Regions from separate parts of the Rheinheimera sp. UJ51 genome, predicted to be linked through region 1. Evidence: predicted binding sites of a transcription regulator. Region 1 holds the regulator's gene; the other holds the start of a gene.
The links. Region 1 encodes FliA, which starts transcription of late flagellar genes. Its sites were predicted from a motif close to GCTAAAGTTNNNNNNNNNNCNGCCGATA; they were not measured.

Region 1 (11,282 bases):
GGCTGCACGGCCAATTTAGCCGGCGCTAAAACGGGTTCAACCGGCGTTTTTACACTAACCGAAGGGGCGGCTGGTACAGCAACGGGCTTCGCAGTAACGGCTTGCGCCAATAAGGTGTTTAATTCAGTACGTTGTTTTTCCGCAACAGCGCGACCGGCTAACTCTGCGCTCTCATCATCTTCGGTTAATAACGAATCTAAATAGCTTTGAATCACTTTTTGACTGGCAATTAACTGGCTCATGTTAAGCCTCCGGCGCTAATTGCAGTAAATAAGTCAGCAACGTATTGTAGGCAAATACACCACGGGCATTGCTGGCAAACATATGCGGGGGCGTTTGTGCTAACGACGCATCGCGAAACTTCGTATCTATTGGCACCACAGAAGACCACACTTGATCCTGATACGTCTCTTTTAACGCTTTAAAAGCTTCTAGCGAGGCTCGGGTGCGTTTGTCGTACATAGTGGCAATAATAGTATAGGCTAAAGCTTGTTTAGAGCCGCGCATTAACGCCATGGTGGCAATCATTCGCTCTAAACCTTTCAGTGCCAAAAACTCGGTTTGTACCGGTATTAACACGCGCTGACAAGCCGCCAGCGCATTGACCATTAAAACCCCCATCACCGGGGGGCAATCAATCAGTACATAGTCGTAATCGGCGGCAATTAACTGTAAGGCTTTTTTCAGTAGTAAGCCCATCCCCCCTTTATTGCCCATGGCACGATCGAGGGTCGCTAACGACATGGATGCGGGCAGAATATCTAAACCTTCAGCCTGAGTCGGGCACAGCGATTGTAAGATTTCTTCACGGGTAATCTGTTCACCGCGCATAAAAATATCAAACACGCTCACTTCCAGCTCTTCGGCATCAATACCAAAATAATAGGTTAAAGAAGCATGGGGATCGGTATCCACCAACAGCACACGATGACCGCGCTCGGCCAATAAGCCACCCAGCGTCACTGTGGTGGTGGTTTTACCTACTCCACCTTTTTGATTTGCGACTGTCCAAATAACCACTATTCAGGATCCTGTCCTTGCGGCACGGCGTCGGGATTTTCCTGACGCGTTGTAATACGTATCCCGCCCCCAGGTAAAGCAATAACTTGAATAGAACCATCTTCTTGAGTGACTTGTCGCAGTTGCTGCTCTAGGGCGGCATCTGCTTCTGGGCTTGGCTGTTCGGGCCGATAGCCATAACGAGAAATGGCAATCACCACTTTACGATTTTCAGCACGGCCGCTGGCGGTACTGTTATCGGCACTGGGATAATACTGACCGAAGCCTTCAATCGCCATGCGATGCGACGGCGTACCAGAGTCTTCTAATAAGCGTAGCACTGAAGTGGCACGAGCAACGGATAATTCCCAATTAGATGAAAACACTTCATTGCGGATAGGGATATTATCAGTATAGCCTCTAACTCTTAAAAAATTATTGATTGGATTAATAATTTTACCAATTTCTTTTAACAAGGTACGGGCTGACTCTGTTGCAGTGGCGCTGCCTGACGCAAATAACAACCCGCTGTTTAGCTCGATCACCAACCAATCTTCATCTTGCCGAAGCTTAGCGACCCCTTGTTCAATTAAATTACTGAGCGCCTGTGTCAGTTCTTGCTCTATCGATTGTAAGGCGCTGCCTAAGAAGCGTTGTCTGACATCAGATAACGTCGCGGAGTCGGCAACCAGTTCAGGCCCTTGCGCCGGTTCGAGGGACGTGCCGTACAACGGAAAATCGCTCTGTTTATTGCTTAACGGTAATAAAGTCTCACCGGTGGCGGCGGTTTGGTTTTTGGCCGTTTTATCAAATACTTTGGTTATAGAATCGGTGAGTACGCTAAACTCTTCGTTTTTGACTAAAGATAACGCATAAAGCACAACAAATAAGGCGAACATTAAAGTCATGTAGTCAGCATAGGACACCAGCCAACGATCAAGATCTTCACGTTCAGTTTGTTGCTGAGAACCTCGATGCCGATACATAACTTAACCTGGTCGATAGGCGGCAAGTTTCCGCTCAATAGTCCGTGGATTTTGCCCTTGGGCAATAGACACTAGGCCTTCAATAATCAACTCGTGATAAAGACTTTGTTGCTGCACTAAGTTTTTTAATTTGTTCCCTAAAGGGATAAACACCAAGTTCGCAAAACCAACGCCATAAATGGTGGCCACAAAGGCAGTGGCGATGCCCAAACCGAGCCTATCAGGATCACTGATATGACTCATCGCTTGAATAAGCCCCAATACCGCGCCAATAATACCGATAGTCGGGCTGTAGCCTCCCATCGCTTCAAAAATACGCGCGCCGCGCAGTAAACGTTCGCGAGCTAAACTTAATTCAGCATCTAAGGTGCTTTGTAAGGTTTCGGCTTCTGCACCATCTACTAATAAGTTTAAACCACGATGCAAAAACGGATCAGATTCTTCTAACGCTGCCGATTCTAATGACAAAAAGCCATTCGCGCGCGCTGAATTTCCCCACTCAACAATCCGGTTCATGGTTTGTTGTACTGGCAGTGCGCGGGGTAAAAACGCCCATGGCAACATAGATAAGCCCAAGCGAAATTGTTGAAATGGGGTTTGCAACATCACTGCACCCAGCGTGCCACCAAATACAATAATAAACGCCGGTAAATGCATTAAGGTACTAAGGGTGCCGCCTTCTAAAACAAAGCCGCCAGCCACCGCCACTACCGCCAGTATAAAGCCAATAAAAGCCAACTTATCCATGCTTAAGTTCCGTCAATATTCTTGCGGCCACATCAGCTAAAGGCACTTCCGCATCCATTAATCCTGCTGCTGCAATCGCTTGCGGCATCCCATAGACAACACAACTGGCTTCATCTTGCGCCCAAATGGTTGCGCCCTGCTGTTTCAGCATGCGCGCACCTTCGCGACCATCAGAACCCATACCGGTTAATACAATCGCCAGCACTTTTTGCTGAAACACCCGTGCAGCAGTAGCAAAGGTGACATCCACGCTGGGTTTAAAATTAATCCGCGGCGAATCATCATCTTTAATTTTTAAACGCGCTTGGTTTTCATTGCCATCCACCAGCATTTGTTTGCCACCTGGCGCTAAATAGGCCACACCTGGGCGCAACAGTTCATTGTCTTCGGCTTCTTTAATTTCAATTTTGGCCAACGAGTTTAATCGCTGCGCAAAAGCGCCGGTAAAGGCCGCCGGCATATGTTGAATTAAGATAATCGGTAACGGGAAGTTAGCGGGTAGCGCCGTTAAAATACGTTGTAAGGCCACGGGGCCGCCGGTAGAAGTACCTATGGCCACCAGCTTATATTCTTTACCACTACTTTGTGCCACGGCAGAGCTGCGTGGGGTTAACGCCGGCCGCTGCAAGGCACTGCGTGCCCCGAGGGTGCGACTGGCATCAGCCAATGGCCGTGTCGTGACATCGGCAGTGCGCGTGGTGGGCATAGCGGCTTTTGCTAGCGGAGAGTGTGCAAAAGTACTGCGACCTAAGGGTCGACGTCTTGCAACCGCTTTAACGCGATCGCGTAACACATCGATAGCTTCTTGCTTATCGCGGGCAATATCTTCAAATTTTTTCGGTAAGAAATCGACAGCCCCCGCTTCCAGCGCATCTAAGGTCGCTTTAGCGCCATCATGTGTCAGCGAGGAAAACATTAAAATAGGAATGCGCTGGGTTTTCAGTATTTCGCGAACCGCAGAAATGCCGTCTAATACCGGCATCTCGATATCCATGGTGATCACATCGGGTTTTAACGCTAATGCTTTCTCTATGGCTTCCTGCCCATTATTGGCGGTATCAATCACCTCTAACTCAGGATCAGCCGATAACATTTCGGTTAACCGACGGCGGAAAAAACTCGAGTCATCAACGATTAATACCCTAATAGCCATGCAATACTCACTTACCCACGTAGCGTTTTAAAGCGCTCGAATTTTATTTTTGATTTTTTAGCGTAATGCTTAAGCAGGTTTGGCACGTCTAAAATCAAGGCGATACCGCCATCGGAAGTTATGGTAGCGCCGGCCATGCCGGGTGTACCTTGTAATAACGCATCTAGCGCTTTGATCACCACTTCTTCTTGGCCAATCAGTTGATCAACCACAAAACCCACTTGCTGCTGGCCGATTTGCACGATCACGACATGACCTTGTTCGCGGCGTAACTTTTTATCAGAGCCTTTGACCAACCAATGCTCGAGGTAAAACAAGGGAATGGCTCTGTTGCGCACCACGATGGTTAACTGGCCATCGACAATATTGGTTTTCGCCAGATCCAGATGGAAGATTTCATTGACACCGGCTAAAGGTAAAGCGAAGGTTTGTTTGCCTACTACCACCATTAAGGTTGGCAAAATAGCTAAAGTTAACGGCACCTTGATTTCTAACGTGGTGCCTTCACCCAATTTCGAACTAATATGCACGGTACCGTTCAGTTGAGTGATCTTGGTTTTCACCACATCCATGCCGACACCGCGACCCGATATATCCGAAATCTGCTCTTTAGTTGAAAAGCCGGGGGCAAAAATCAAATTAAAGGCATCGGTATCCGACATTCTAGCGGCCGCATCGGTATCAATAACACCGCGTTTAATGGCAATGCCTTTGAGTTTCTCTGGATCCATACCGGCGCCATCATCTTGAATGGTCAACAGAATATGATCCCCGGCTTGGGTCGCCGCTAATTTCACAATACCGGTCCGAGCCTTACCTGCAGCTGCACGAACATCAGGCATTTCAATACCGTGGTCAACCGAGTTGCGCACCAAATGCACTAACGGATCGGCTAAGGCTTCCACCAAGTTTTTATCTAAATCGGTTTCTTCACCTTCAAGGATCAGATCGATATCTTTTTTCAAAGAGCGCGCTAAATCACGCACGACGCGAGGGAAACGGCCGAATACTTTCTTAATGGGCTGCATGCGCGTTTTCATCACCGCGCCTTGAATATCCGCAGTGACCACGTCAAGGTTGGCAATCGCCTTAGTCATTTCTTCGTTTTGCGTTGAACTCGATAAGCTCACCAAACGATTGCGCACCAACACTAACTCGCCAACCATATTCATAATTTGATCTAGGCGTTTAGTATCGACTCGTACCGTTGTTTCAGCGGCAGGTGCAGCCGGCGGTGCGCCTTTATCCGCTGGCGTCGCCACAACTGGCGCAGCCGTTGCGGCAGGCGTTTGCGCTGTGGTTACCGGTGTAGGCGCAGCCGGACGCTCAGTGGTTTTAGCCGCTGGCGGTGTTACTGGTGCTTTGCCTTTGCCATGCAATTGATCTAATAAGGCTTCAAATTCGTCGTCGGTGATTTCGTCATCTTTTGGCGCGGCGGCTTTTGGCTTGACGGGTTCAGCTTCTGCAGGGGCTTTGGCTGGCGTGTCGGTGTTAAAACTGCCTTTACCATGTAACTGGTCTAGCAGGTTTTCAAATTCGTCATCGGTAATGTCATCAGACATATCAGCGCCAAGCTCAGCACTGCTTGTTGCGGTAGGCGCACTATCACGACCAGGAGCACCGCTACCGTGCAGCTCATCAAGCATACTCTCGAATTCGGCTTCAGAAATACTGTCGATATCACCCGCATCTTCAATTTCGGCAGCCGCTTGAGCCGTTGCGGCTGGCGGCGCTGGCACTGCGGGTGCCTCTGCGACCGGATCTACAGCGGCAGGTTCACTGTAGTGATGGAGTGCCGATAATAAATCAGCCGCCGCTGGCGTTAACGGTTGGCGCGCTTTAACTTCGGTAAACATGCTGTTGACCGAATCAAGCGCTTGCAAGATCACGTCCATTAATTCTGGCGTTACCGAGCGCTTGCCTGTACGTAAAATATCAAATACGTTTTCTGCACCATGGCAGACATCAACTAATTCGGTTAGCGATAAAAAACCGGCGCCGCCTTTAACCGTATGAAAACCACGGAAAATCGCATTAAGTAGCGGCGCGTCATCTGGGTTATTTTCTAACTCAACTAACTGTTCTTGCAGCAACTCCAAAATTTCACCGGCTTCTACCAGAAAATCCTGAAGAATATCTTCGTCCATATCAAAGCTCATCTGCAGACACCTCAGTTAAAACCCTAAGCTAGACAGTAAGTCGTCGACATCGTCCTGACCATTTACTACATCTGCACGCTCAGCGGCATCAATAATCGGGCCTTCGGCAGCAACCAACGTTTTAGTTTTACTTTTTACGGGTTGTTGTTCCAGAAATTGCGAACTGGATTTACCAAAAGCAGTAACAAGACCGATGAGGCTTTCTTCAACTTCTCGCACCAATTCAATCACGCGGCGAAGAATCTGCCCAGTAAGATCTTGAAAATCTTGCGCCATCAAGACGTCAGTTAACAAGCTGTTTAGACGTAATGATTCGCTCGAGGTCTTTTGTAAAAAACCATCAATATCATGACAAAGCACTTTAAATTCAGCTAAGGGCAAATCGCGCTGCATCAATTTTTGCCATTGCGGCATTAATTGCCCAAGTTGTTTAGTGATCTCATCGGCAATCGGTAAACAAGACTCAACGGCATCCATGGTGCGGTTAGCGGCTTGCTCTGTCATATCAATAACATGGTTTAAACGCTTTTTCGCATCAGGAATATCTTCTTGCAGGATATTGCTTAGTGCAGGATCAATTTGGAAGTTTTTTAAGGAATCGTGCAGTTGCCGGGTAATTTTTCCGACCTCAGCAAATAGCTCGGACGAGCCAGGCGTACCCAGCTGTTGGACCAGTTGATTAGCAACTTCTTGCTCGCCAATCTCCAGCAGCTGAACCAGTTCTTTTGCTTGTTCAAGCGTAATTAATGGGACCGTAGTCGCAGGCATGGCTTTACTCCTTGGCAAGAAACGGTTTACCCGATCCGCTCAAATACTTTCGCCAGCTTTTCCTGTAAGGTTGCAGCAGTAAAAGGTTTGACGATATAACCATTTACGCCAGCTTGTGCTGCCGCGATGATTTGTTCTTTTTTAGCTTCAGCCGTTACCATCATCACCGGAATGTGTTTGAGCTTAGCATCGGCACGAATTGCTCTTAGCAAATCGATACCCTGCATACCCGGCATATTCCAATCGGTGACCACGAAGTCAAAATCTCCGCCTTGTAACATAGGTAAGGCCGTGCTGCCATCATCTGCTTCTGAAATATTGGTAAAGCCTAGATCGCGCAACAGGTTTTTGATGATGCGTCTCATAGTAGAAAAATCATCTACCACAAGAATTTTCATGTTTTTATTCAAAGTCCCCTCCGAAGAGAAAGTCATCCCGATAATATGGATGCATTACAACCAAGCCTGCATTCGGCCTTTTAAACGCACCAATGCCTGACTATGAATCTGACTGATACGAGACTCGCTGACATCCAGCACCGCCCCGATCTCTTTTAAGTTTAGTTCTTCATTATAATACAGCGACAGCACTAACGCTTCTCGCTCTGGTAAACTGTTGATGGTTTTAGCAAGTGCATCGTTAAAGGCGCTGTTAGCTTGATGCTGATATAACTGGTCGGTATCGCTGTCATCAGCAGTGACCAACACGTCTTCTGAAATGCCGAGGTCTTCAATACCAATAATACGACCCGAGCTAACATCACTAAGCATATGATGATATTCATCTAATGATATAGCAAGTTTTTCTGCAACTTCATAATCTTTTACGTCGCGGCCCAACTCAGCTTCTAGCTCGGCGATGGTATCGGCAATTAAACGGGAATTACGATGCACCGAACGCGGCGTCCAATCGCCTCGACGAATTTCGTCTAACATGGCGCCGCGAATACGAATGCCAGCAAAGGTTTCAAAACTCGCCCCTTTGCTACCATCGAAATTTTTCGCCGCTTCAATTAAGCCGATCATGCCAGATTGAATTAAGTCATCGACTTGCACACTGGCCGGCAAACGGGCCAATAAGTAATAGGCAATACGTTTGACCAGCGGAGCTTGTCGCTCCACTAACTGTTGCATGTGGTCTACGCCACCATAAGCGGCAAGCTTACTGTTCACAGATCCCCCTAATCAGACTGTGGCTGTACTAATTGCTCCAGAAAAAACTCCAGATGCCCAGATGCACTGCCTGGCAACGGCCATTTCACGGCTTTAAGCGCTAAGGTTTTAATTGCCATGCTCGCCGGTGTTGTTGGGAAGGCTTCAATAAAAGCTTTCTGTTTGCGCGCAGCTTTGCGCACGTTTTCATCCTGTGGCACGGTGGCCACTAATTCTAAACTGACATCAAGAAATCGATCGGTAACACGTGTCAGTTTAGCAAATAATTCTTGGCCTTCTTTGAGGCTGCGCACCATATTGGCTACAATTTTAAATTTATCGACGCCGTGGTCGCGACTTAATATCTTCATTAAAGCATAAGCATCGGTAATGGAAGAGGGTTCATCACATACGACCATTAATACATCTTGCGAGGCACGAGAGAAACTGAGCACCATATCGGAGATACCCGCAGCAGTGTCAACTAATAACACATCAATCGGCGTGTGTAATTCACTGAAGGCACGAATTAAACTAGCATGTTCTACCGGAGAAAGCTCCGTCATATTTTGACTACCGGAGGTGGCAGGTACAATTTTGATACCGTAAGGCCCCTCTACCAAAATATCGTCTAAGGTAGCCGATCCAGCAAGGACATGGGATAAATTTTTATCGACGCGCAAGCCCAACATCACGTCGCAATTGGCTAAACCGAGATCGGCATCGAGTACTAAAACCTTTTTCCCCAGCTGGGCCAGCGCCATAGCCAGATTCAATGTGACGTTGGTTTTACCCACGCCACCTTTACCGCCGGTTATGGAAATCACTTTTACCATCTGTTTCTTCATTTTTCTAAGGCCACTGGCTTGATCATCGGCTAATACATCTTTAGGCATATGCAGCTGCTACCTGCGTTGTGTCGTCTTGATACCATTGATGGCGGTTACCACTGTGTTGCTGACGTAACTGTTCCGCTTCTTTTACTAAATCGGCCGCGTCAGCAATGCGAATATCTTCTGGCACGCGTTGACCATGTGTTAGGTAACTGACCGGCAAGGCATTTTGTAATGCCACATTGATCACTTCACCTAAACTTAAACATTCATCCAATTTGGTGAAAATACAACCTGATAAGCCAATGCGTTTAAATTGTTGCACACTTTCTTGCATCACGCGCGCCTGCGCTGTGGCTGACAATACCAGATAACTTTTTATTTTAACACGAGAATTATGAACCAATGACGCAAGTTTCTCGGCTAAACGCACATCACGTTGGCTCATGCCGGCAGTATCAATTAAAACCAGTTTACGCTGTTGCAGCTGATTCAACAATATCGCCAGCTCTTCGCTATCTTTCGCCTGTTTAACTGGGCAACCGATAATGCGGCCAAATGTCGCCAGTTGTTCAAAAGCACCGATCCGAAAACAATCGGTGGTAATTAAAGCCACTTGATCAACGCCATGTCGTTTAGCAAAACCCGCGGCAAGCTTGGCCACTGTGGTGGTTTTCCCGACGCCAGTTGGGCCGACCAAAGCAATAACACCACCTCGGCGCAAAATATCATCGTTAGTAGTATTTAACTGCCCTGTCAGTAATTCTAGCGCAGTATCCCATGCATCGGCGGCATTTAAATCATCTGGCATAAAACAGGCTAACTGATCAGCGATTGGTTCAGACAAACCCATCTGTTGCAAATTTTCAATCACCAGTGCCCGCACGGGCTCGCGCCGAGCTAAATCTTGCCACATTAAACCCGAGACTTGATGCTGCAATAATTGGCGCATCGACAGCATCTCAGTTTGCATTTGTGCGAACTGTTGCTGCATTAATTTTGCTTGGGCTTGCTGGGCTTGACTAATTTCTTGCCACTGTGCCGGCTGAGCTTGGGTATTGCCAGAATTTTGACGTTCAAATTGTGGGGCTTTTTGTAACGCGGGCTCAGCAACCTTTTGCTTAGTTAATGGCGCAGCGGGTGCTTGCGGCTCACGACCTTGTTGCTTAATCATTTGTCTGGCTAGCAAGGCGCGTAATGAATCAGCGGGATCCGCTTCTGGCTCGTCATCAACACTGACACTAAAGCGTGGTTCAGCGCGTGCACTGGCACTTGCTACCGTTTCTGCAGTGCTAGAAGCCTGTGCTGGCGAGGCTTGGCGCGGTGTTGCCGCCGGGGCTTCTGCATCAATCGCAGCAACAATTTCAACACCGCCAGCGACTTTCTTGTTGGATAAAATAATTGCATCGGCGCCGAGGAACTCTTTGACTTCTGCCAGGGCGCTGCGCATATCTTTGGCAACAAAGCGTTTAATTTTCATGAGTTACTCCTAGTTCTGCTGACCGATTACACTAACGATTCGAATTTGTTTGTCATCGGGGATCTCTTGATATGACAACACTCGTAGTCCTGGAATAGTGTATTTCACGAATCGTGCCATGACTGAGCGTAAAATTCCTGACGTCAGCATAATGGCACTTTCACCGGTCAATTCTTGGTTCTGATGCGCTTCTTGTAATGACTGCTGAATACGATCCGCTAAACCGGGTTCAATACCTGCGCCATCGTTGCCTGCCGCTTGCATGGATTGATGCAACATTTGTTCAAGCTCTGGCGCAAAAGTAATCACCGGGATCTCAGGTTTACTGCCCACCACTTCTTGCACAATAAGCCGGCGCAAGGAAATACGACAGGCGGCGGTTAACACATCGACATCCTGACTTTTCGCGCCATATTCCACCAAAGTTTGTACAATAGTGCGCATATCACGAATTGGCACGCCCTCGTGTAATAAGTTTTGCAACACTTTGACTACGGTTGTCAGTGGCAGTGTTTCAGGGACTAAGCCTTCCACTAGCTTCGGTGAGTGCTTGGCCAGCATATCTAACAAATTCTGTACTTCCTCATGGCCTAATAAACTGGCGGCATGGTTCGTTAAAATTTGGCTAAGATGCGTGGCAACAACGGTGGCCGCATCGACCACGGTATAACCCAGTGTTTGGGCATGTTCACGCTGATCTTTACTGATCCACACCGCATCCAAGCCAAATGCCGGATCTTTGGTGGCAATACCTTTTACCGTACCAAACACTTGGCCTGGGTTAATGGCTAACTCATTATCGTGGCGTAATTCACCCTCACCATTGGTTACGCCCATTAAGGCCACCCGATAGCTGTTCGGCTCTAAATCAAGGTTGTCGCGAATATGGACTGGCGGCACCAAAAAGCCCAACTCTTGTGATAGCTTTTTACGTACGCCTTTAATCCGATTTAACAACTCGCCGCCCTGGGCTTTATCCACCAAGGGGATCAAACGATAACCCACC
Region 2 (11,282 bases), on a different contig from region 1:
TATGACGATAGCCAGATCAGCTTTAAACAACTATGTCAGCTGTTTTTTAGCTTACATAACCCTACCCAACTTAACCGCCAAGGCAATGATGTCGGCACTCAGTACCGCAGCGTTATTTTTAGCCATAACGCGGAGCAAGCAGCCGAAGCCGCGGCGATAATAAGCGAGCTTGAACAACAACAGTTATTTGAACAACCCATTGTGACCGAGATCAGCCCGGCCAGTGTGTTTTATCCTGCAGAAAGTTATCATCAAGGCTATTATTTGCAAAACCCACAGCAAGGCTACTGTCATTGGGTCATTTCACCGAAAATGTCAAAATTTCGCAGCCAATTTCAGCATCTATTAAAATAAATCCAGCGCCGACTGCAGCCTAGTGATAACAACCTAGGTGGCAAATGCAGCGCTGGGTTTCTCTTTAGCGTTTAATCACTAAGCGGTTAAGGCAATTTATATTGCAGGCTTAAACCAAAGTTTACACCGGCTGTTTCATAACCCGAACTGGTTTGATAATGTTTATCAAACAGGTTATCCACCTTAGCACTGAGCGATAAAGCTGGGGATAATGCATAGCTACCACCCACGCCAAACACAGTAAAGCCCCCTAGATATGGGCTACTAGCATACTCACCTTGATAAGTATCGCTTTGGTAATCCGCCGTCAAAAATGCCGATAACTGCTGCCATTGTTGTGTTAAGCGCCAATTCACACTGTGCTCAGGTCGGCGCGCTAACCGCTGCCCAGTCAAGGTGTTTTCAGTGTCCAACCAGCTATAACTGACACTTTGCTGTAACGAATCCCAACGCAGATCAACACTGAATTCCACGCCAGAAATTTTGGCACGTTCAATGTTTTGTGGCGTGTAGGTCGCAAAATCAAACTGGATCAGATTATCGACATCTTGCTTAAACCAGGCTAACTGCAACGTCGCTGCGGCTAACTGATAACTCAGTGCAATTTCATCCGACAAGGTACTTTCTGGTTGTAAATCGGGATTGGCACTACCAGGATAATACAAGTCGTTAAAGGTCGGCGCTTTAAAAGCCGAGCCCCGGCTCACTCTGAGCTGCATCGCATCACTGAGATCAACACCTGCGGCTAATTGCCAGGTCGTGTTACCACCGTATTGCTCGGTAAGGTCGCGGCGCACGGCCCCGTCTAAACGCAAGCCTTGCGCAGCAAATTGTAAACCAGCAAAGGCGGCACGATTAAGGCGATTATCCTTCACATAGGCTACGCCAGAGCGTGCAACGCTTTCTTGATACCAGTTCACGCCCGCTAAACCCGATAGGCTATCTGTCAATGCGGTGGTTGCCTGATAGTTAAATTCATCGCGCTCAGTCACATAAGGGCTTTGCGAAACAGGCCCATAAGTCGTGTCATCATCCAGCGTTCGGCTGAATTGTGCTTGATGTTGCCATGATCCTTGCTGATGTTCCCAGCCCAACAAATAACTGCGGTTTAACGTTTCCGCTTGATCTTCACTGCCCCAGGCCGTATCAAACTGATAAAAACCGGAGTTAACATCCACCTGACCACGCCAAAGACCAAACCCTGTTTGATAGGCTGCAGCCAGTTTGGCAAAACGTTGTTGGTAACCATCACGATCGTTATCTAAATCGTTACGCACATTAAAACCATCGGCCCGGCTATACCCCGCACTGGCACTCAAGGTCAGATCACCCTGTTGTTGACTGGCATTAATACCAGCACCAGCCTGCCCATAACTGCCAACATCCGCAGTTAATTCCACGCCGCGGGCTTGACGAGTAGTAATAGCAATCACACCAGCTAAGGCGTCAGCACCATACCATGCCGCTCGCGGACCACGGATCACTTCTATGCGTTCAATTAACGCTAAGGGCAACATCGATAAGGTTTTATAACCCAAGGTGGCAGAGCCACTGCGCACGCCGTCAATCAATACGAGCGTATGACCATTATTCCCGCCACGCAAATACAAACCGCTATTTTGGCCACGGCCACCGTCACGAGAAATCGTAATACCGGGTAATTGCGCTAATAAAGCAGGTAAATCACTGGCTTGACGAGCCTCAATATCTGCACGATCTAGCACCGAAACACTGGCTAACACTTCGGAGGCGGCTAAAGGGGTGCGATTAGCGTAAACACTGATATGTTCGACCGCGTCAGTCGCGGATACAGCAGTAGGCACGGCTGACAAAAGCAGCGCCCAAGAAGGTTTAAACATAGATACTCCAGCAATGTGCCCACCGCACATTTCTTTGGTTTGTAGGACTTTTAGGCCGGTCTCCGGGCTAACAACCTGCTGATGCGAGTATTTCGCCTTCCCATCTTGCGACAGTGGCGGATGAAATACTTTAAGTTGCTTACCGTTGCGGGGGCAGCTCTGGTTTTACACCAGATTCCCGTTTAACTTGGTCGATGACGTTAAAAAGCAGCGACCAAGCACCTAAAAAAGCGGCGGCTCTATCAAGAGCCGCCGCAAGTTTACGCTGAATCAGCGTTAAGTCAATAGACTTCTAGAAGTCTTAACTGCAAATCAATCGCGAAAGTTGGTAAATTGAAAAGCTTGCTCTAATTCAGCTGCACGCACCGCCGCGATAGCTTCTTGTAAATCATCGCGCTTTTTACCAGTAACGCGCACTTGATCGCCTTGAATAGCGGCTTGCACTTTTAACTTATTGTCTTTAATCAATTTAACTAACTTTTTCGCCATATCTGTTTCGATACCTTGGCGCAGCGATAACGCTAAACTGTAGGTTTTACCCGAGTGCACCACATCGCCTTCTTTAAAAGAGCGCACATCTAGATTGCGTTTCACCGCTTTGGCAAAAAAGATTTCGAGCATTTGCTGTAACTGAAACTCTGCCTCAGCCACCATGTTAATTTGTTTATCTTTGAGGGTAAATTCAGCATTTACGCCGCGAAAATCAAAACGCGTTTGTAATTCACGGTTAGCATTATCAACCGCATTTAGTACCTCTTGCTGGTCAACTTCAGAAACTATATCAAAAGCGGGCATCTTGCTCTCCTATCTCGGTCTATGCTGGTGATTATAACCAGAAAACTGCTACAATCCGAGCCCCATTTATCGGAGATGAGAACGTGCCGCAATCGTTTTATCGCTTTTTGTTTTTATTATGTCTGCTGTTAGCCACTTTTGGCTTTATGGCCGAGATTAACGGCCACAAGCTTGCTGGCGAGTTGTCTTTTTTTAAAATTGAAAATCTCGATAAAGTGGCCCATTTTGGTATTTTCTTTGTACTCAGTGGCTTAATTTGGAAAGGCTTTCGAGCAGTGTTTTGGAAGATCCTACTTTTACTGGCAATCTATGGCGCCTTAATTGAAGTGATACAAGAAAACTATACGCGACGAACTGGCGATTTTTGGGATTGGGTAGCTGATATGGCTGGGGTTTTAACCTTTTTTGTTGTGCGTAAACTGTGGCATTTATGGCGACCACGCAGCAAGCGTTAAACTGGACCGTCGTTGGCCAAGGCGCTATTGGCCTGCTTGCTGCCTGTCGTTGGCAACAGGCTAATACGCCAGTACGTTTGTGGTTGCGTCAACCTAAATCGTTAAGCGTGCGCTTTTTGGCGCTAGATCACACCGAGCAACAATGCCATTTTCAAGCGGCAGTCTCCCCCATCCATGCCTTGTTTTTACCAGTAAAAGCCTATGCCGTTACCGAGGCCTTAGCCCAACTACAACCTCATCTCACTGACAACGCCCAAATTGTCGTTTCCCATAATGGTATGCCAGACCTTGCGGCTTTGCGGCAATTTGCACGGGCTAAGCAAGGGATCTGGTTTTTAACGACTAGCCATGGTGCCTTACGACAAGCAGAGCAGATCCGCCATACCGGCCAAGGTAAAAGTATGCTCAGCCCACTGAATGAGGCCGCGAGTGCACAACGCAAAGCCGTTTTCACGGCTTTAAATCAGGCCTTAGGCCCGTTAACTGTCACCGAGAATAGCATAGCGGCTTTATGGCAAAAGCTGGCGATTAATGCGGCTATTAACCCGCTCACTGCAGTGTTAAATTGTAAAAATGGTGCTTTAGCGGCGGCAGAGCATCAACCTCAATTGCAGCAAATTGTCACCGAAGTCTGTCAGCTGGCGTCGCTTGAACAAGTTGATTTGCCGTTTGCGGCAACCTTTGCGCAAGTGCAACAGGTGATCACCGCGACGGCCAATAACTATTCATCAATGCAGCAAGATCATTACCATGGCCGCCCCACCGAGCTTAGCGTGATCACCGGCTTTATTGTCGCCACGGCGGCAAAACATCAGCTAGCGGTTCCGGCCAATCAAGCGCTATGGCAAGCGCTGCAAGATAATTAAGGCCGATACACTGCAACATTGTTAAATCCCATCTCTTGCAGCAATAAAGCCTGCAAACGACTCATCACGCCACGTTCACAATAACAGTAATATTGCTGTTGCTGATCTAACTGTGCAAACGCCGTGGCTAAACGGTAAAACGGAATGGTCAATACCTGATGCTGCTGTAATTGCAGTGGCCGCGCGTCGACTTCGTCGTGACTGCGAATATCTAACACGATCGCGTTAGCCGGTAATATCGTCTCGGTAGCGATAACACCCGCTTGTTGTTCTGCTTGATATTCAACGGTTCGAATATCGAGGATTTTAGCTTGCTCAATGGCTTGATTTATCCTGCGCGGATCGAGCTGTGCTTCGGCTGTGATAACCTCGCTGAGGATGGCATTCACCGTCGGATTTTGTGAAATCACGCCACAATATTCCGGCATACTTCCCGCCAACTCGGCCACACCAATTTGTCGTGCTAAATCCACAATATCTTGTTTGTCATGATTAATAAGCGGCCGTAAAACTAAGCTGGGGCTCGCTTGATCGATCACGGCCAAGTTAGCCAGAGTTTGACTTGCAACCTGGCCAATACTCTCACCGGTGACCACTGCCGAGATCCCAAGCTTTTCAGCCATAGCACTGGCTACCTGCATCATCAGGCGTTTTAAAACGACCCCCATTAAACCCGTGGGTACATGTTCCAAAATATCTGCGACAACGGGGGCAAAGTCGACACTGACAAACTTCACCCGATGCGAGGCCGCATAGGTTTTCCATAGATAAAAGGCGATTTCGCGCACACCGTTCTCATGTGCTGCACCGCCTAAATTAAAGAACAGATAATGCGTGCGTAAACCCTTGCGGATCATTAAATAACTGGCAACAGCCGAATCAAAGCCGCCCGAGATCAACGACAAGGCATCCGATTGCGATGGGATCGGTAAGCCGCCCATGCCTGAAAAGCTCTCGGTGACCAGTAAAAATTGCTGCTGTTTAATCTCTAATTTAATCTCTAAGTCAGGCTGCTTTAATTGCACTCGCGCGCTACTTACTAATTGGTTTAAGCCGCCACCAATATAACGCTCGGCGTCGAGTGAACTAAATTCATGTTCCCCTTGGCGTCTCACCCTAACACAAAAGCTTTTGTTGACAATTTGAGCTTGATAAACCGCCGCAACTTGCTGAAAAAGATCGGCTAAATCAGTGAACTGGCGCGTTTGCATCTGAGCAAAGGTAACAATACCGGGAATACATTTTAAACGGGTAATTAATTCTTGGCGCCAAGCGCTCGTCTCGTATTGGCTAGTGACTGTTAGGTGGTCAAAATAACCGGTGACTTTCACTTTATGCGGCAGATGTTTTAGTAAGGTTCTGAGATTCTGCTCCACCAGCAACGTTTGACGCTTGCGCACCGACTTACTTTTGATGGCGATTTCAGGATGCAACTTAATAATAAATTCGAGCATGATGGGCGCATTTAGCTAACAATGTTGCGCATTATAACTAAGCGTAACAAAAACGCCTAATCAAGCGATTAGGCGTTTGCTGACTTAAGGATTCGTTGCCGGTTCAAAACTGATCGGTTCAGACACCTTAGGCTTGCCCTGCATGATCGAGATTTCGACACGCCGGTTACGCCGACGATTTAGCTCACTATTATTTGGCATCAAGGGGCGAGTATCAGCATGCCCTACCACGACAATGCGGTTTCGATCAAAACCCGGCGCAGCAATTAAAGCAGTGGCCACTGAAACGGCTCGCTTAGCCGATAAATCCCAATTGTTGGCATGTAACTCATCACCCACCTGAAAATCATCAGTATGCCCACTGACGGTGATTTCACCGGGAATATCATTGAGCATCACCCCAATTTGCCGCACTATCGGGATAAAACGCGGCTGTAAAAAAGAAGAGCCTGACGGGAAAGAGCCATTTTCGCGGATACGAATAATGATTTGCTGCCCCAATGATTCTAACTCCACTGCGCCGTCAACGATTTGTTGCTCCAGCTCTTCAGCTAGCTTCTTCACCGTTTCATTAACCTGCTCTTGGGCGGCTTCTGCGGCAGCGGCCGCTTTGGCATCGGCGGCCTCTTGGTCCTCAGCATTTAATGCCGATTGACCACCGGTTTGATCATCGCGTTGATCTTGGCGCCCGCCGGCAGAGTCTTCTTCACCCGCTTGAAATTCAATGACTTGCTGGGTCATTTCCATGGTTTGCTGCTGGATCGTTTCAATTGGCGTGGGATCAGGCCGCCCAGGGCGAAACTCCATGGCAATAACACTGGTTCCCTTCGGGATATCATCCACTTCAATTTTATTTTGCACACCAAAGGCAAACTTCATAGAGCCGGCAATTTGTTTAAACTTCAACACGTCCATTTCAGAAAAGGCTAATAACAACACGAAGAAGCACATCAAAAGCGCCATTAAATCAGCAAAGGTTCCCATGTAAGCGGGTAACCCAGGCGGTGGGCATTTGCATTCTTCTTCGTCACTCATGCCGCCTCTCCTGCTACTTCGCGTTTATTTTGCGCTAAATAGTTACGTAAAATCCCTTCAATAACCTTTGGATTCTGCCCATCTTGAATGCCTAATACCGCATCTAAGATCAACATATTGTTCAGTTTTTCTTGCTGGTTGCGGATCGCTAATTTGTCGGCCAACGGAATGGCAATAACGTTGGCGACAAAGGCGCCATATAACGTCGTTAACAGTGCCACCGCCATCGCCGGGCCGATGGCTTTAGGATCATCCATGTTAGATAACATCGCCACCAAACCAATCAAGGTACCGATCATCCCCATGGCCGGTGCGACGTCACCCAGACTACGAAAAATGGCAATAGCCGTTTCATGGCGCTTTTCGGTTAACGAAATATCCTTTTGCATGGTAGCTCGCACAACATCAGCGTCATGACCATCCACCAGCATATTAATGCCTTTTTGCATAAAGCCATTGGGAATTTCAGCCTCCTCTAGGGCTAAAAAACCACCTTGACGGGCGGCACCACCTAATTGCACAGCGGTTTCAATCAGCTCTTCTGGTGATTCAATTTTAAACATAAAGGCTTTTGCCACGGCTTTACCCGCACCGAGAAATTGTGCCAACGTAAATTTAGACAGTACAACAAATACCGAGCCACCAAATACAATGAGCACCGAGACCAAATCACCAAACATGCCGACGTCACCGCTACTGCTGATAAACATCGCCATTACAATAAAGCCAATTGCGCCAATCAATCCGATTAGGGTCGCTAAATCCACATCCTACTCCTTCCAAAACAGTGCCGGGGCTGGCTTTTGAATCTTGATTTTAGTTATTTTATATCAGCTGCAAACTAGTTATCGACCTTAACTCTGAATCATTAAGCAATAAATCAGCAAAGAATACCAATTTAGTCGTTACTATACGCAATTTCATTGACCATAATAGCCTGCTACGATAAGGTTGCGCACAGTTTTTTTGGGGAATAATATGAGTAAAAAATCTGCAGACCCAGGCCAATTTGAACAATCCATCCAAGAACTCGAACACATCGTCCAACAATTGGAACAGGGTGAGCTGTCGTTAGAGCAAGCCTTAGGCCAATTTGAGCGTGGGATCAGTTTGGTCAAACACAGTCAGCAGCAACTGCACGCTGCGGAACAAAAAGTCCAGATTTTGTTGCAACAACAACCTGAACCTCTGCAGCCGTTTGAGCCGCAAACAGGAGACTAACCTTGGCCCCAACCAGTCTATCGCTATTTCAGCAGCGGGTGGAACAACAACTGCAACAGGCGCTTACCACAACAGTTCCAACGAACTTTTTGTTGCATGACGCCATGGCTTACAGTTTATTGCTGGGTGGCAAACGGGTTCGACCTTTTCTGGTTTATAGCCTAGGTCAAATGTTAGGTGCCAAACTGGCTGATCTCGATGCCCCAGCAGTGGCCATTGAAGCGATCCACAGTTATTCATTAATTCATGACGACTTGCCGGCCATGGATAACGACGATTTGCGCCGCGGCAAACCTACTTGCCATAAAGCGTATAATGAAGCCACGGCGATTTTAGCCGGAGATGCACTGCAAGCTTTTGCTTTTGAGCTATTGAGCAGTCATGATTACCAACAGGTTTGCCCGCGTCGGCAGGTGTTAATGGTGAAAACGCTGGCACAAGCAGCGGGTGCCACCGGCATGTGTGCCGGCCAAGCGATAGACTTGGCACAAACCAATCAAAAAATCACTTTAGAGAAATTAGAGTTAATGCATCGTTTAAAAACGGGTGCATTAATTGAAAGCACAGTTAAACTAGCCTATTACGCCAGCCCGGTAGAAGATGAACAGATCCTGCTGGATTTGTTAAAGTTTGCCAGTGCGCTGGGTTTGGCCTTTCAAGTGCAGGACGATATTCTGGACATTGAAAGCGACACGGCCACTTTAGGAAAAACACAGGGTTCTGATCTTAAAGCCAACAAAGCTACGTATCCGGCCTTACTGGGGCTTGCCGGTGCCAAAGATAAAGCGGCACAACTTTATCAAGAAGCCCTTGCCGCACTCGAACGGCTACCCTACGATACGGCTGAGCTTGCACGCTTTGCCCACTATATTATTGCCAGAAAGTTTTAACATAGGCATTTGTTATGCAAATTGATATGACGGAATATCCACTGTTAACTCAGGCTAATTTGCCCGATGAGCTTCGGCAATTACCTCAGGAAACCTTACCCCAACTGAGCCATGAACTGCGGCAGTTTTTATTAAAAACCGTTAGCCAAAGTAGTGGTCATTTTGCCTCAGGTTTAGGTGCCGTCGAACTGACTGTTGCCCTGCACTATGTTTACAACACGCCTTTTGATCGGGTGATCTGGGATGTAGGTCATCAGGCATACCCACACAAGATCCTCACGGGTCGTCGTCATCAAATGCATACTATCCGCCAAAAAGAAGGCCTACACCCTTTTCCATATCGGGAAGAAAGTGTCTATGACGTGTTATCGGTAGGTCACTCCAGTACTTCCATCAGCGCAGCCTTAGGCATGGCTGTGGCAGCACAACAAGCTAAGAATCAACGCAAAGTTGTAGCGGTTATAGGCGATGGCGCCATTACAGCAGGTATGGCATTTGAAGCCTTAAACCACGCAGGTGAAATTAAACCGGACATGCTAGTGATCTTAAATGACAATGAAATGTCTATTTCAGAGAACGTTGGCGCGTTAAACCAATACTTTGCCCGCATTTTATCGGGCAGTTTTTATACTAGCTTGCGTGAGGGCGGCAAAAAAATCCTCAGCAACATGCCACCATTACATCAGTTAGCCAGCCGCGCTGAAGAACACTTTAAAGGCATGGTAACACCCGGTACCTTCTTTGAAGAGCTTGGCTTTAATTATATCGGCCCAATTGATGGTCACGATGTATTGGGCTTGGTCGATACCATTCGCAATATGCGCCAGCTTAAAGGCCCTCAGCTACTGCATATCGTCACGAAAAAAGGTAAGGGCTATGCCCCTGCCGAAGCCGATCCGATTGGTTATCATGCGGTCGCAAAATTTGATCCCGCGGCTAAAACGCAACCGGCTAAAAAAGCCAGTGCACCAACCTTTTCCAATGTATTTGGCCAGTGGATCTGCGATATGGCAGAGCAAGATGAGCGGCTCCAAGGTATTACCCCTGCCATGCGAGAAGGTTCTGACTTAGTGGCGTTTTCAAAACGCTTCCCTAAGCGCTATTTTGATGTCGCCATCGCCGAGCAACATGCGGTGACGCTGGCCGCAGGCATGGCTATTGAGGGCTTAAAACCAGTAGTGGCTATTTACTCGAGCTTTTTACAACGCGGTTACGATCAACTGATCCACGATGTGGCGCTGCAACAATTAGATGTGTTGTTCGCCATTGACCGCGCGGGCATTGTAGGCGCTGACGGCCCAACTCACCAAGGTGCTTTTGATATCAGCTTTTTACGCTGCATTCCCAATATCACCATTATGGTGCCATCCAATGAAAATGAATGCCGGCAAATGCTTTATACCGGCTATCAACATAACGGGGTGGCCGCCGTTCGCTATCCACGAGGTAGCGGTAACAATCAAGCGGCCGCAACAACGATGGAGTTATTACCACTGGGTAAAGCAAAAGTGGTACAGCGCGGTAAAAAATTGGCTATCTTGGCCTTTGGTCCACTGCTTGGCGCCTGTGAGCAAGCGGCCACAGCGCTTGGCGCCACCTTAGTTGATATGCGCTTTGTTAAGCCATTAGATACTGCACTGTTACAGCAATTAGCTGTGGATCACAGCTACGTGATGACTGTTGAAGATAACGCCATTATGGGCGGTGCCGGCTCTGCGGTAAATGAGTACTTGGTGCAGCTACATTATCAAGGCCAGATCCTCAACTTAGGCTTACCAGATGAGTTTATTAAACACGGTACGCAACAAGAGATTTATCAAGAATTAGGCTTAGACAGTGCCGGTATTTTGGCACAAGCGCAGCGTTTATTAAAAGAAGAGTAGTCAGCGCTAGACAAACGACACCCAAAACGTGGGTGTCGTCTTTGCAAAAGCCTTGCTAAAGCCGATGCTGCTCTAACCAAATCAACCCTTCAGCTAACAAGCGATTAATCTGCAACGGTAAATCAACACTCTCTTCAAATTCAAACGCATCTAATTGACTGGCAAAAGCCAAACTGCCCACCACCGCGCTTAAACCTTGAGCTTTTAACTGCAGTAATGCCTGCTCGGCTAATTGCATTGAGCTTTCCCAATTCAACAACTGGCCACCGAGTAAAGGTAACGGATAAAGTGCATAACCGCCAGACGCGGTTGGATTAATCACTTCACCATCGGGCAGCGTAAAATGACTGGCCGCAATCTGTTCTAGCAACCGACAACTATAAGATGCCACCAACTCTTGCGCGATATCACGAAACACCACCACAAAACGTGCATCAACAAAACGCACCACATAATCTGAGCCGCGTGTT

Region 2: pomA (flagellar motor protein PomA) is a predicted target of FliA. The motif match lies at 7,665-7,692, and genes of this name have one in related genera.

What each region holds. Positions count from the first base shown of each region.
Region 1 covers NZ_JAJHOG010000001.1:374,936-386,217, forward strand. The annotation lists gene LMJ53_RS01675 (chemotaxis protein CheW) at 1-242, opposite strand, end outside; gene LMJ53_RS01680 (ParA family protein) at 244-1,020, opposite strand; gene LMJ53_RS01685 (OmpA family protein) at 1,020-1,985, opposite strand; gene LMJ53_RS01690 (flagellar motor protein) at 1,989-2,732, opposite strand; gene LMJ53_RS01695 (protein-glutamate methylesterase/protein-glutamine glutaminase) at 2,725-3,885, opposite strand; gene LMJ53_RS01700 (chemotaxis protein CheA) at 3,897-6,044, opposite strand; gene LMJ53_RS01705 (protein phosphatase CheZ) at 6,060-6,812, opposite strand; gene cheY (chemotaxis response regulator CheY) at 6,839-7,222, opposite strand; gene LMJ53_RS01715 (RNA polymerase sigma factor FliA) at 7,265-7,945, opposite strand; gene LMJ53_RS01720 (MinD/ParA family protein) at 7,993-8,811, opposite strand; gene flhF (flagellar biosynthesis protein FlhF) at 8,852-10,276, opposite strand; gene flhA (flagellar biosynthesis protein FlhA) at 10,286-11,282, opposite strand, start outside.
Region 2 covers NZ_JAJHOG010000003.1:52,513-63,794, reverse strand. The annotation lists gene msrA (peptide-methionine (S)-S-oxide reductase MsrA) at 1-354, shown strand, start outside; gene LMJ53_RS04335 (TonB-dependent receptor domain-containing protein) at 441-2,213, opposite strand; cobalamin riboswitch at 2,249-2,454, opposite strand; gene LMJ53_RS04330 (YajQ family cyclic di-GMP-binding protein) at 2,526-3,008, opposite strand; gene LMJ53_RS04325 (VanZ family protein) at 3,092-3,463, shown strand; gene LMJ53_RS04320 (ketopantoate reductase family protein) at 3,439-4,329, shown strand; gene thiI (tRNA uracil 4-sulfurtransferase ThiI) at 4,326-5,783, opposite strand; gene LMJ53_RS04310 (flagellar motor protein MotB) at 5,868-6,818, opposite strand; gene pomA (flagellar motor protein PomA) at 6,815-7,585, opposite strand; gene xseB (exodeoxyribonuclease VII small subunit) at 7,797-8,039, shown strand; gene ispA ((2E,6E)-farnesyl diphosphate synthase) at 8,042-8,929, shown strand; gene dxs (1-deoxy-D-xylulose-5-phosphate synthase) at 8,944-10,812, shown strand; gene LMJ53_RS04285 (two-component regulator propeller domain-containing protein) at 10,868-11,282, opposite strand, start outside.